One region of the Azonexus sp. GW821-FHT04F04 genome, then DNA from elsewhere that is predicted to be linked to it. Evidence: predicted binding sites of a transcription regulator. Region 1 holds the regulator's gene; the other holds the start of a gene.

Region 1 (5,923 bases):
AGGCAATCGTCCATGCCCTCCCCGCGCCCCGGGACGGAGAGCAGCCCGGCCGGTTTGTCGACAACGATGATTTCGTTATCGACGTGGATGACGGTCAGACCGCTATCGGGTGGAGGAAAATAGGCCGTCAAAATGCTTTCACCCGGACACTGCAGCCGCTGTCCCTGAACGCCGTGCTCTCGCGAAACCAGCCGGTTCCAGGTGAAGTCTGCGCGCAGACCCGGTGGTCGGTCGTCTTGCTCGCCCACCAGTACCACGGCGCTGGTTTGGCGAAACTCTGCGGCGCATTGACGGCCAGCCAAATGCAGAGCAGCAGCTTGCCGAGCCTTGATTTGAATGCAGAATTTTCTTGCCAAGCGATCATGGTAAATGTACTGTATTTATACACAGTATTTAAGTAATGGCGGAGCGGGCTGGGAATATACCTCGTCTGCTCCGTGTAATCAGTGAAATTGACGGCTGCCGATGGCATATCCGGAACAATCAGCCTGTCGATCAAACGCAGCAATTTCTATTCCATCTTTGGCCCCTGTGCCATAATCCGCTCAAATTTCCGAGGTAACTCCATGGACGACAACAAGGCAAAGGCGCTCGCCGCAGCGCTGCAACAGATCGAAAAGCAATTCGGCAAAGGCTCCATCATGAAGATGGGCGACGCCGAAATCGACGAAGGCATTCAGGTCGTGTCTACCGGCTCGCTCGGTTTGGACATCGCGCTGGGCGTCGGTGGCCTGCCGCGCGGTCGCGTCGTTGAAATCTACGGTCCGGAATCTTCCGGCAAGACCACGCTCTGTCTGCAAGTCGTGGCCGAAATGCAGAAGCTCGGCGGTGTTGCTGCCTTCATCGACGCCGAACACGCGCTCGATCCGCAATACGCCCAGAAGCTTGGCGTCAATGTCGGCGACCTGCTGATCTCGCAGCCGGATACCGGCGAACAAGCCCTTGAAATTGCCGACATGCTGGTTCGCTCCGGTTCGGTTGACATCATCGTCATCGACTCGGTCGCCGCCCTCACCCCGCGCGCTGAAATCGAAGGCGAAATGGGCGACCAGATGGTCGGCCTGCACGCCCGCCTGATGAGCCAGGCCCTGCGCAAGCTGACTGCCAACATCAAGAAGACCAACACGCTGGTCATTTTCATCAACCAGATCCGCATGAAGATCGGCGTCATGTTCGGTTCGCCGGAAACGACGACCGGCGGCAACGCGCTCAAGTTCTACGCTTCGGTTCGCCTCGACATCCGCCGCATCGGCGCGATCAAGAAGGGCGACGAAGTCATCGGCAGCGAAACCAAGGTCAAGGTCGTCAAGAACAAGGTCGCTCCGCCCTTCCGCGAAGCCATCTTCGACATCCTCTACGGTGAAGGCATTTCCCGTCAGGGCGAAGTGGTCGAAATGGGCGTCTCCCACAAGCTGGTCGAAAAATCCGGCGCCTGGTACTCCTACAAGGGCGAAAAGATCGGCCAGGGCAAGGACAATTCCCGCGAATTCCTGAAGTCGCACCCGGAAATCGCCCAGGAAATCGAGGCGAAGATCCGCGAAGCGGCCAGCACCACCGTCATCAAGCCGACCAAGGCGGCTGCGGCGGATGCCTGACTTGCGCGTCCGCGCCCTGCAATTGCTGACCCGGCGTGACTACAGCCGGGCCGGCTTGCAGGCCAAGCTCGCTCCGCATGCCGAATCGGCGGAAGAGCTGTCGGCAGTGCTCGATACCTTGCAGGCCGAACGCCTGCTCTCCGATTGCCGCTACGCTACTCAACGGGTTGCAGTGCGGGGAAGACGTTACGGCGATGCGCGACTGCGCCAGGAGTTGCGCCAGCAAGGCGTCAGCGATGCCGACATCGCCAAGGCCCTGCCCGAAGCCGGTGATGAAACCGAACGCTGCCGGGTAATTTGGACCAAAAAGTTCGGTCGACCGCCGGAAACCGCCGAGGAGCGTGGCAAACAGATGCGTTTCCTGCAATATCGTGGCTTTTCCAACGACGCCATTCGGCGGGCCATGCAGGGAGTGGATGAATGAACATGCCGGCAGCCAAACTCTCGGCCCACAATCTCAAGAAGCGTTACAAGGCGCGGACAGTCGTCGAAGACGTCTCTTTCGAGGTCAAGTCCGGTGAAGTCGTCGGTCTGCTTGGTCCGAACGGTGCCGGCAAGACCACCTGTTTTTACATGATCGTCGGGCTGGTCGCGGCTGACGGCGGCGAAGTCTATATCGACGACAATCGCCTGACTCACCTGCCGATGCACAGCCGGGCGAGGCTTGGCCTGTCCTATCTGCCGCAGGAAGCCTCGGTTTTCCGCAAGCTCAATGTCGAGGAAAACATCCGTGCCATCCTCGAGCTGCTCAAATTGCCGCAAGCCGAGTTGAACGATCGCCTTGAGGGGTTGCTGGCCGAACTGCATATCAGCCACGTCCGCCACGTCAATGCCTCGGCACTGTCCGGTGGCGAGCGGCGTCGCGTTGAAATTGCCCGCGCCCTGGCGACCAATCCACGGTTTATCCTGCTTGACGAGCCGTTTGCCGGCGTCGATCCGATCGCCGTGCTCGAAATTCAGAAAATTATCCGCTTCCTCAAGGAGCGCGGAATCGGCGTCCTGATTACCGACCACAATGTCCGCGAGACGCTGGGTATTTGCGACCACGCGTACATTATCAACGCCGGAAACGTTCTGGCGGCTGGACGGCCGGACGAAATCGTTGATAATGAAAGCGTACGAAAGGTTTATCTCGGCGAGCACTTCAAGCTCTGACCGGAAGATAGAAACCGACCCCAACCAATGAAGCCGGCACTCCAGCTAAAACTCTCCCAACATCTGGCGCTGACTCCTCAGCTGCAGCAGTCAATCAAACTGCTGCAGTTGTCGACGATCGAAATGCAGCAGGAAATCGAGCGATATTTGCTCGAGAATCCGATGCTCGAGCGCGAGGACGAACAGGGCGGCGAGGCTTTTTCCGGCGCTCAGCAATTTGATTCTCCGCAGACCACCGAAGGCGAACGCGAACAAAGGGTCGAGCGCGAAGAGCGTGATGCACGTGACGACCGCGAGCAGGACGTACCTTCCGCTCCCTCTGATGTCGACGATGACCGCTGGGCCGCTGACGCCGGCACCTTTACCGGCGCCGGGCGGGATGAGGACGACGACAGCGATTCACAGGATACGCACGGCACGACGATCAGCCTGCGCGATCACCTCGGCTGGCAATTGGGCATGACCCAGGTTTCGGAGCGTGACCGCAGTCTGGTGCGCTTCCTGATTGAGGCGCTCGACGACGACGGCTATCTGTCGGCTACGCTGGAGGAGCTCTGGGAAACGCTGCCGCCGGAGTACGAAATTGAAATCGAAGAGCTCGAAATCGCGCTGCATCACATCCAGAATTTCGATCCGGTCGGGATTGGTGCCCGAAATTTGCAGGAATGTCTGGCCCTGCAACTAAAAGCCTTGCCGCGCGGCGATGAGGTCCGGGATCTGGCTTTGACTATCGTCCAGAAGCATCTGGAACTCCTGGCCGCCCGTGATTTCACCAAGATTCGCCGTCTGACTGGTTGCGACGACGAGTCGCTGAAGGCTGCACAGGCTGTGATTACCAGCCTCAACCCGCGGCCAGCCGCCCGTTTTTCCCAGATTGAAGCGCGCTATATCACGCCGGACGTGATTGTGAAGAAGCTCAAGGGAAAGTGGACGGCGTACATCAATCCTGACGCTTACCCACGCCTGCGTATCAACCGTCTTTATGCCGAAATTCTTGCCAAGCAGCGACGTGGTAACGGCAACCTGTCGACACAGCTGCAGGAGGCTCGCTGGCTGATCAAGAACGTACAGCAGCGTTTTGAGACAATTCATCGTGTTACGCAGGCCATTGTTGACCGTCAGCGTCAATTCTTTGAACACGGAGAAGTCGCCATGCGCCCGCTCGTTTTGCGCGAAATCGCTGACATTCTCGGTTTGCACGAGTCGACCGTATCGCGTGTCACCAGCCAGAAATACATGGCGACGCCGCGCGGCATCTTCGAACTCAAATACTTCTTCGGCAGTCATGTCTCCACCGATACCGGTGGTGCCTGTTCTGCTACGGCCATCCGGGCGCTGATCAAGCAATTGATCTCGGCCGAGGATGGCAAGAAGCCCTTGTCGGATAGTCAATTATCCGAAATACTAGGCCAGCAGGGAATCGTAGTTGCCCGACGGACGGTTGCAAAATACCGCGAGTCGCTCAACATCCCACCGGTCAATTTACGCAAGACCCTGTAGAGAGAGGAGAATAAAGTGAATCTGCAGATTAGTGGTCACCACATTGAAGTTACCCCGGCACTTCGCGAATACGTCGAGAACAAGCTGGATCCCGTGATCCGCCATTTCGACAAGGTAACCGGCGTCAGCGTCGTGTTGTCGGTTGAGAAACTCAAGCAGAAAGGTGAAGTCACGCTTCACGTGCCTGGCAAGGACATCCACGTTGAAGAGTCCGGTGACGATCTCTACGCCGCTATCGATGCCTTGTTCGACAAGCTGGACCGTCAGGTTCAGAAGTACAAGCAAAAAGTCCAGGACCACCATCGCGGTGACAAGCCGGGGCTGCACTCCGTCGCTGAATAAGCGTTGAACGGGCCGCACCGTAACAGGCTGCGGCCTTTGTTTTTCCAACCTTCCCTATGAACCCCCTAACCAACCTTCTATCAACCGATCAGGTTCTGCTCGATCTTGAGGCCAGCAGCAAGAAGCGGGTCTTCGAACAGGCAGGCATGCTTTTCGAAAATCGCCTTGGTCTTGCCCGATCGATCATTTTCGATAGCTTGTTCGCCCGCGAAAAGCTCGGTTCCACCGGCTTGGGTCAGGGTGTAGCAATTCCCCATGGTCGAATCAAGGGGCTGAAACAAGCCGTTGGCGCCTTTCTGCGTCTGGCAACACCGGTTCCTTTTGATTCGCCGGACGGGCGACCCGTCGATCTGCTCTTCGTGCTATTGGTTCCCGAGCAAGCGACCGAGCAGCACCTGCAGATACTTTCCGAGTTGGCCCAGAACTTTTCCGATCGGGCATTCCGCGAAAAATTGCACGCCGCGGCTGATCCAGCCGCCGTAGTCGCCCTTTTTCAGGGCTGAGTTTAGTTCGTGCGTCACGTAAGTCTGGTTCAGCTTTACGAGGACAACCGCGAAAAGTTGCTGTTGAGCTGGAATATCGTCCCCCATGCTGACCGCCGCATCGAGATCAAGGGCTCCAATAATTACGGTGCCGATCTGGTTGGCCACATCAATATTATTCATCCGGAGCGTCTGCAGGTCCTTGGTCTGGCGGAATATGAGTGGGCCATGCGCATTGGCGAGCGTCGCTTCGCACAGATGCTCAGTGATCTGCTCGGGGCCCAACCGCCAGCCGTCATCGTCGCGGATGGCCTGACGCCACCACCATTGGTGGTCGAGACCTGCACCCAATTGACGACACCGCTGATTTTTTCACCCAAGCCGTGTTCGGCAATCATCGATCTGCTGCGCATTTACCTGTCAGCACGCCTGGCCGATACGGTCAGCCTCCACGGCGTCTTCATGGATGTTCTCGGGATGGGCGTCCTGATTACCGGCGACTCCGGAGTAGGCAAGTCTGAGTTGGCTCTGGAGCTTATTTCGCGGGGCCATGGGCTGGTTGCCGATGATGTTGTCGAAATGGCCCGAATAGCGCCGACCACTATTGAAGGCCGCTGCCCCGGAATGCTGCGCGATTTTCTTGAGGTGCGCGGGCTTGGCTTGCTCAATATCCGGACAATCTTTGGCGAAACGGCTTCGCGCCGGAAAATGAAACTCAAGCTGATCGTTCACCTGCAAAGAACGTCGACGGCAGCCGATGCGCCACGTTTACCGCTCGATGCCCAAACCCATGAAGTGCTCGGCGTTCCGATTCGCAAGGTTGTCATTCCCGTGGCAGCTGGCCGCAAT
Region 2 (5,923 bases), 460 kb from region 1:
CGCCCGGCTGCTTCAAAGCCCAGGCCCAGGCCGACAGATAAGTGTTGCGGCCGTTACCGGTGTTTTTCGGATGCGGAATGATCATCTGGACGCCCTGCCCGGCAACATCGGACCAGTCCTTGATCGCCTTCGGATTGCCCTTGCGGACGATGAAAACCATCGTCGAGGTGTAAGGCGAGGCATTGTTCGGGAATTTCTTCGCCCAGTCCTTGGCGACCAGCCCCTTGTCGGCCAGAAACTCGATATCGTTGGCCTGATTCATGGTCACCACGTCGGCCTCCAGACCGTCGGCGACAGCCCGCACCTGCTTGGTCGAACCGCCGTGCGACTGCTTCAGTTCAACGCTCTCGCCCGTTTTCGCCTTCCAGTATTTCTGGAACATCGGGTTGTAATCCTTGTACACGTCGCGGGCGACGTCGTAGGAAGTATTGAGCAAGGTCGCGTCGGCCAGCGCGGCACTTGCCACCAGCGACAACAGAACGGAAACAATGGATTTACGGAAATGGGTCATGGCTCACCTCGAAGGACAATGAACGCGAATCTATCCGACCCACTTATAACCACAAAGATGAAATGTGAATTTACTTATTCCAGCAAGCAAATTCACCTTGCACTCGTCAGCCCCCCATCCGCCGACAAGACTATTCGCCAACCATGCGAGGGGCTATGATTCGAGCTTCCTCACGCCGCCGAAAAAACAAGATGCGCGCTTCCCTGCCTATCGCTCTCCTCCTTTCCACAACGCTTACCGCCTGCGCCGCCTTCAAAGCCGAGATTCCGCCAAGCAAGCACATCTCGCAAAGCGGCCCGCTCAAAGTGCACCCCGGTCTGCTCGGCAAACCAGTGCCCGCCGAACTGCAGCCGGGCTCCAGCCTGCCCGCCACCAGCCCCGCCCCGCAGGCCGCCAGCGCGATGCCCGAAGCACCAATGAAAATGGATCCGGTCGGCCTGCGCACCCAGCGCAGCGTCTATTTCGACCTCAACAACGCCACCGTCAAAGCCGACTACGACCCGGCACTACGCGCCCACGCCAGCTATCTGGCCGAGCACCCCAAGGCGCGCGTGCGCATCGAAGGTAACGCCGACGAGCGCGGCAGCGCTGCTTACAATCACCAACTAGGCCTGAAGCGCGCCGAAAACGTGCGCGCCACGCTAGCCAGTCACGGCGCTCGAAAAAAACAAATCACCATCAAAACGCTGGGCGCCAGCAACCCGAAAAAGACCGGACACGACGAAGAGTCGTGGGCAGAGAATCGCCGCTCCGACGTCGTTTACGAGCGGGAAGAATAATCCTGCCCCGATAAACAAAAAGGCCTCGCAATCTGGCGAGGCCTTTTTGTTTCACAAATCGTATTATTTTTGCGTTTCAGTCTCGGCCCGCACCGGCCGATAGGCCAGCCATTCCGAAAACGGAATTTCTTCGACCCTGACCAGCCGCCTTTCCACGCTCTTGCGACGTTCACGCCAACCATCCGGCGGACCGAATTCGCGGGCGCGGCGATCATCACCCATTCGCTTCTCGTTCTTCACGACCATCGCACACCTCGCTTCGATCTCTTTCCGGGAATCACACTTCCCGTCACGAATTCAGGATATGGCGAGGCGAAAAAACAGTCAGTGAAGAAAATCACACCGACAAAAAAACGGCCCGATAAAACCGGGCCGCTTGATCCTGTCAGAACAAAATCACCAGTTCGGCTCACGCTCCGGCGTCGACGTAATCCGGTGGATGCTGAGGTCGGCACCTTCGTATTCCTCTTCCTGATCAAGGCGCAACCCCATGGTCGCCTTGAGGGTGCCATAGACCAGCGCACCGCCAATCAACGCGACCACGATGGCCATTGTCGTCATGATCAATTGCGGCATGAAGGCTATGCCACCCGCCCCGCCCAAGGCCTTGCTGCCAAAAATACCGGCCGCGATGCCGCCCCAGGCGCCGCACATGCCGTGCAGCGGCCAGACGCCGAGCACGTCGTCGATCTTCCAGCGGTTCTGCACCAAAGTGAACATCATGACGAACAGTCCGCCGGCCACGCCGCCGACAACCAGAGCACCAATCGGGTGCATCAGATCTGAACCGGCACAGACGGCGACCAAACCGGCCAGCGGGCCGTTGTGCAAAAAGCCCGGGTCGTTCTTGCCGGCGACGAGGGCGACCAGCGTGCCGCCGACCATCGCCATCAGCGAGTTCAAGGCGACCAGACCGGAAATCTTGTCGAGAGTCTGGGCACTCATCACATTGAAGCCGAACCAGCCGACAGTCAGGATCCATGCGCCAAGCGCCAGGAAAGGAATCGATGAAGGCGGGTGCGCCGAGATTCGGCCATCCTTGCTGTAGCGGCCGTAGCGCGCACCGAGCAGGACTACGGCCGGCAAGGCGATCCAGCCACCCATGGCATGGACGACGACGGAGCCGGCGAAGTCATGGAACTCCTCGCCGAACGTTGCCTTGAGCCAGGCCTGGACGCCGAAGGCCTGATTCCAGGCAATGCCTTCGAAGAAGGGATAGACAAAACCGACCAGCATGAAGGTGGCGATCAGTTGCGGGTTGAACTTGGCGCGTTCGGCGATGCCGCCGGAAATGATGGCCGGGATGGCCGCCGCGAAGGTGAGCAGGAAGAAGAACTTGGTCAGTTCGAAGCCGTTTTTCTCCATCAGCGTCTCGACACCGCTGAAGAAATTGACGCCGTACGCGATGCTGTAGCCGACGAAGAAGTAGGCCACGGTCGACACGCCAAAATCGGTCAGAATCTTGACCAGCGCATTGACCTGGTTCTTTTTGCGGACCGTGCCGACCTCAAGGAAGGCAAAACCCGCGTGCATGGCCAGCACCATGATGGCACCGAGCAGGATAAACAATACGTTGCTGCTGGATTGATACGTTTCCATGAACCACCCCAATCAAAGAATGGGGAGGCAGAAAGCAAGCACCATTCCAGTGCATCATTATTGTTACAAATCAGTGCATTACCAAATACCATAACAACTTATTTGCACCATGCGAGTGCAAACCAATAAGCCATCGCTCGATAACGGTGCATCGACGCCTTATTTCGGGGCGAGCTCCGGTGGCAACAGAACCCACAAACGGCCACTCTGTTTCATTCGCCCCGCCTGTTCGCCGGCGTCCTTGCCGAAGCCCCAGAAGAAGTCGGCGCGCACCGCCCCCTTGATTGCCCCGCCGGTATCCTGCGCCATGACCAGCCGGTTCATTGGCGTTGCCGTATTCGGCCGGGTGGTCGCCAGGAAGACCGGCGAACCGAGCGGCACCGAACGCGGATCGACGGCAATGCTGCGCTCGGCAGTGAGCGGTACGCCCAGGGCGCCGATCGGGCCGTCCTGACTGTTCGGCACTTCGCGGAAAAAGACATAGCTGGGGTTGGTGTTGAGCAGATTGTCGAGGCGTGACGGATTGGCCCGTGCCCAGGCCTGAATGCCCTGCATTGATGCTTCTTCCAGCTTCAGCTCGCCGCGTTCGACCAGCGCCTTGCCAATGGACTGGTAGGGATGCCCGTTCTGGTCGGCGTAATTGAGACGAACCACGCTGCCATCGGCCAGCCGCACGCGGCCGGAACCCTGAACTTGCAGGAAAAAGAGCTCGACGGCATCGTCGACGTAAAGCAGGGTTTTTCCGGGCAGTTTTTCGCCACGTGCCGCAATTTCGGCTCGCGACCAGTAGGGTACGACCTTGTTGCCCTCCAGCCGGCCACGCACGCGCTTGTCCTTCAGTTCAGGAAAGACGGCCGACAGGTCGATGGTCAGCAGATCATCCGGCACGCCGCGCACGGGCTGTTCGTAGCCTCTGCTGCGCGAGCGGCTGCCCTGGAGCAGGGGTTCGTAGTAGCCGGTGATCATGCCGCTGGTGGCGCCGTCACCGTTGGCAACCGCGTAGGGTTTCAGATGCTGCTCGAAGAAACGGCGTGGATCATGGCCGGGCTTGCCATCCGCTGCCCGCGCCAGATCGCAGACGCGCTTCCAGCCGGCCCCATTCGGCTTGCTGCCAACACCGCGGCATGACTGCAGGAAGGCTGGCCAGGCAGCGGCCACATCGTCAGCGACCCAGCCGGGCAGATCGCCCCAGCCAGCGGGCTGAAACGAGCGCGTGAATACGGGAGGGGTTGTTGGCACAGGCGTCGAAGCGGCGGGCACTACTGCCGGGCAGACTGCACAGGCCGGGCACGGAGCGCAGGCAGCCGGAGCAACGCTGGGCGGCACGGTCGAACAGCCGGCCAGCAGGGTGAGAAATAAAAGGGCTGCCGTTTGGATTTTTCGCATGGGTTTCGCTAGAGTTCGCAATTTGCCGCGAAGTATACCTGTCACCATGCCCAACACTCCCTCACTGGAACGTCTGCTCGCCCGCACCGAAGCGGTACTGGCCCGCTTCGAAGCCTCCCTGCCGCCGCTCCAGCAAGCGCCAGACTGGCAATCCGCCGTCGCTTTCCGCTGGCGCAAGAGCAACGGCCGGGGCTGGCTGCAGGCGGTGCGCCACCCGCACCCGATCCGCCTGTCCGATCTCGAGAACATCGACGACCAGAAGGAGCGCATCACCGCCAACACGCGCCAGTTCGTCGCTGGCAAGACCGCCAACAACGTGCTGCTGACCGGCACGCGCGGCTCCGGCAAGTCGTCGTTGGTCAAGGCCGTGCTCAATGAATACTCGGCCAAGGGCCTGCGTCTGATCGAGGTGGACAAGGAGGATCTGGTCGACCTGGCCGACATCGTCGATCTTCTCGACGGTCGACCGGAAAAATTCATCATTTTTTGCGACGACCTGTCCTTCGAGGCCGGCGAGACGGCGTACAAGGCGCTCAAATCGGTGCTTGACGGATCGATCGCCGCGCCGCCCGACAACGTGCTGATCTACGCCACGTCGAATCGCCGCCACCTGATGCCGGAATATTTTTCCGAGAACCTCGAAACGCATCGCGTCGACGACGAGATTCATCCCGGCGAAACCACCGAGGAAAAAATCTCGCTGTCCGAGCGTTTCGGCCTGTGGATCTCCTTCTACCCGTTCAGCCAGGACGACTATCTGGCCATTGCCAATCACTGGGCGCGCCAGCTCGGCGTCAGCGAAGATGTCATCGCCGCCAGCGAGCGTGAGGCGCTGAACTGGGCACTGAGCCGCGGCTCGCGTTCCGGGCGCGTCGCCTGGCAATTCGCCCGCGACCTGGCCGGGCGCCAGAAAACTTCGCGAAAGAAGAGCAAGTGAGCAAGATCGTCGAAGTCGCCGCCGCCGTCATGTTACGGGCCGACGGCCGCGAATTCCTGCTCGCCCAGCGCCCTGAGGGCAAGGTTTACGCCGGCTACTGGGAATTCCCCGGCGGCAAGGTCGAGCCCGGCGAGAGCGTCCGCGACGCGCTCATCCGCGAATTGCAGGAAGAACTTGGCATCACCGTCACCGCCTGCTCGCCGTGGCTGACCCGGCAATTCACCTACCCGCACGCCACCGTGCGCCTGAATTTCTGGCGGGTCACGGCGTGGGACGGCGAAATCGGCATCACGGCGCCGCTCGAGCACTCAGCCGTCGAATGGCAACGGACGGGCGAAGCAGCCACCGTCACCCCCATCCTGCCGGCCAACGATCCGATCCTCAAAGCCCTGTCGCTGCCGACCACGATGGCAATCACCAACGCCGAGGCCGAGGGCACGGAACGCCAGCTGGAACGGCTGGAAGAGGCGCTCAAGGCCGGGCTGCGGCTGATCCAGGTGCGCGACAAGGGCTGGCCTCGCGCGCAGCGTCTGTGGCTGGCCGAAGCCGTCTGCCGGCTGGCGCACGACCATGGCGCGCTGGTCGTCATCAATGACGACGAAGACATCGCCCGCCAGGTCGGCGCCGACGGCATCCATCTGTCGTCGATCAAGCTGGCCGCCTGCACACAGCGCCCCGATTTCACGTGGGTCGGCGCCTCCTGCCACACGG

What was found. Region 1 encodes sigma-54, which starts transcription at its own class of promoters, with help from an activator protein. Its sites were predicted from a motif close to TGGCACGCTTNCTGCTNA; they were not measured.
Region 2: AC07TV_RS03010 (ammonium transporter) is a predicted target of sigma-54. The motif match lies at 2,921-2,938, and genes of this name have one in related genera.

Annotation. Positions count from the first base shown of each region.
Region 1 is NZ_JBWKSX010000001.1:158,128-164,050, forward strand. Features, by position in the region: gene AC07TV_RS00740 (pseudouridine synthase) at 1-134, opposite strand, end outside; gene AC07TV_RS00745 (hypothetical protein) at 128-508, opposite strand; gene recA (recombinase RecA) at 567-1,595, shown strand; gene recX (recombination regulator RecX) at 1,588-2,019, shown strand; gene lptB (LPS export ABC transporter ATP-binding protein) at 2,016-2,750, shown strand; gene AC07TV_RS00765 (RNA polymerase factor sigma-54) at 2,778-4,250, shown strand; gene hpf (ribosome hibernation-promoting factor, HPF/YfiA family) at 4,266-4,592, shown strand; gene ptsN (PTS IIA-like nitrogen regulatory protein PtsN) at 4,649-5,095, shown strand; gene hprK (HPr(Ser) kinase/phosphatase) at 5,105-5,923, shown strand, end outside.
Region 2 is NZ_JBWKSX010000001.1:617,442-623,364, reverse strand. Features, by position in the region: gene AC07TV_RS03025 (sulfate ABC transporter substrate-binding protein) at 1-511, opposite strand, end outside; gene AC07TV_RS03020 (OmpA family protein) at 703-1,290, shown strand; gene AC07TV_RS03015 (hypothetical protein) at 1,354-1,512, opposite strand; gene AC07TV_RS03010 (ammonium transporter) at 1,687-2,889, opposite strand; gene mltA (murein transglycosylase A) at 3,049-4,275, opposite strand; gene AC07TV_RS03000 (ATP-binding protein) at 4,322-5,212, shown strand; gene AC07TV_RS02995 (Nudix family hydrolase) at 5,209-5,923, shown strand, end outside.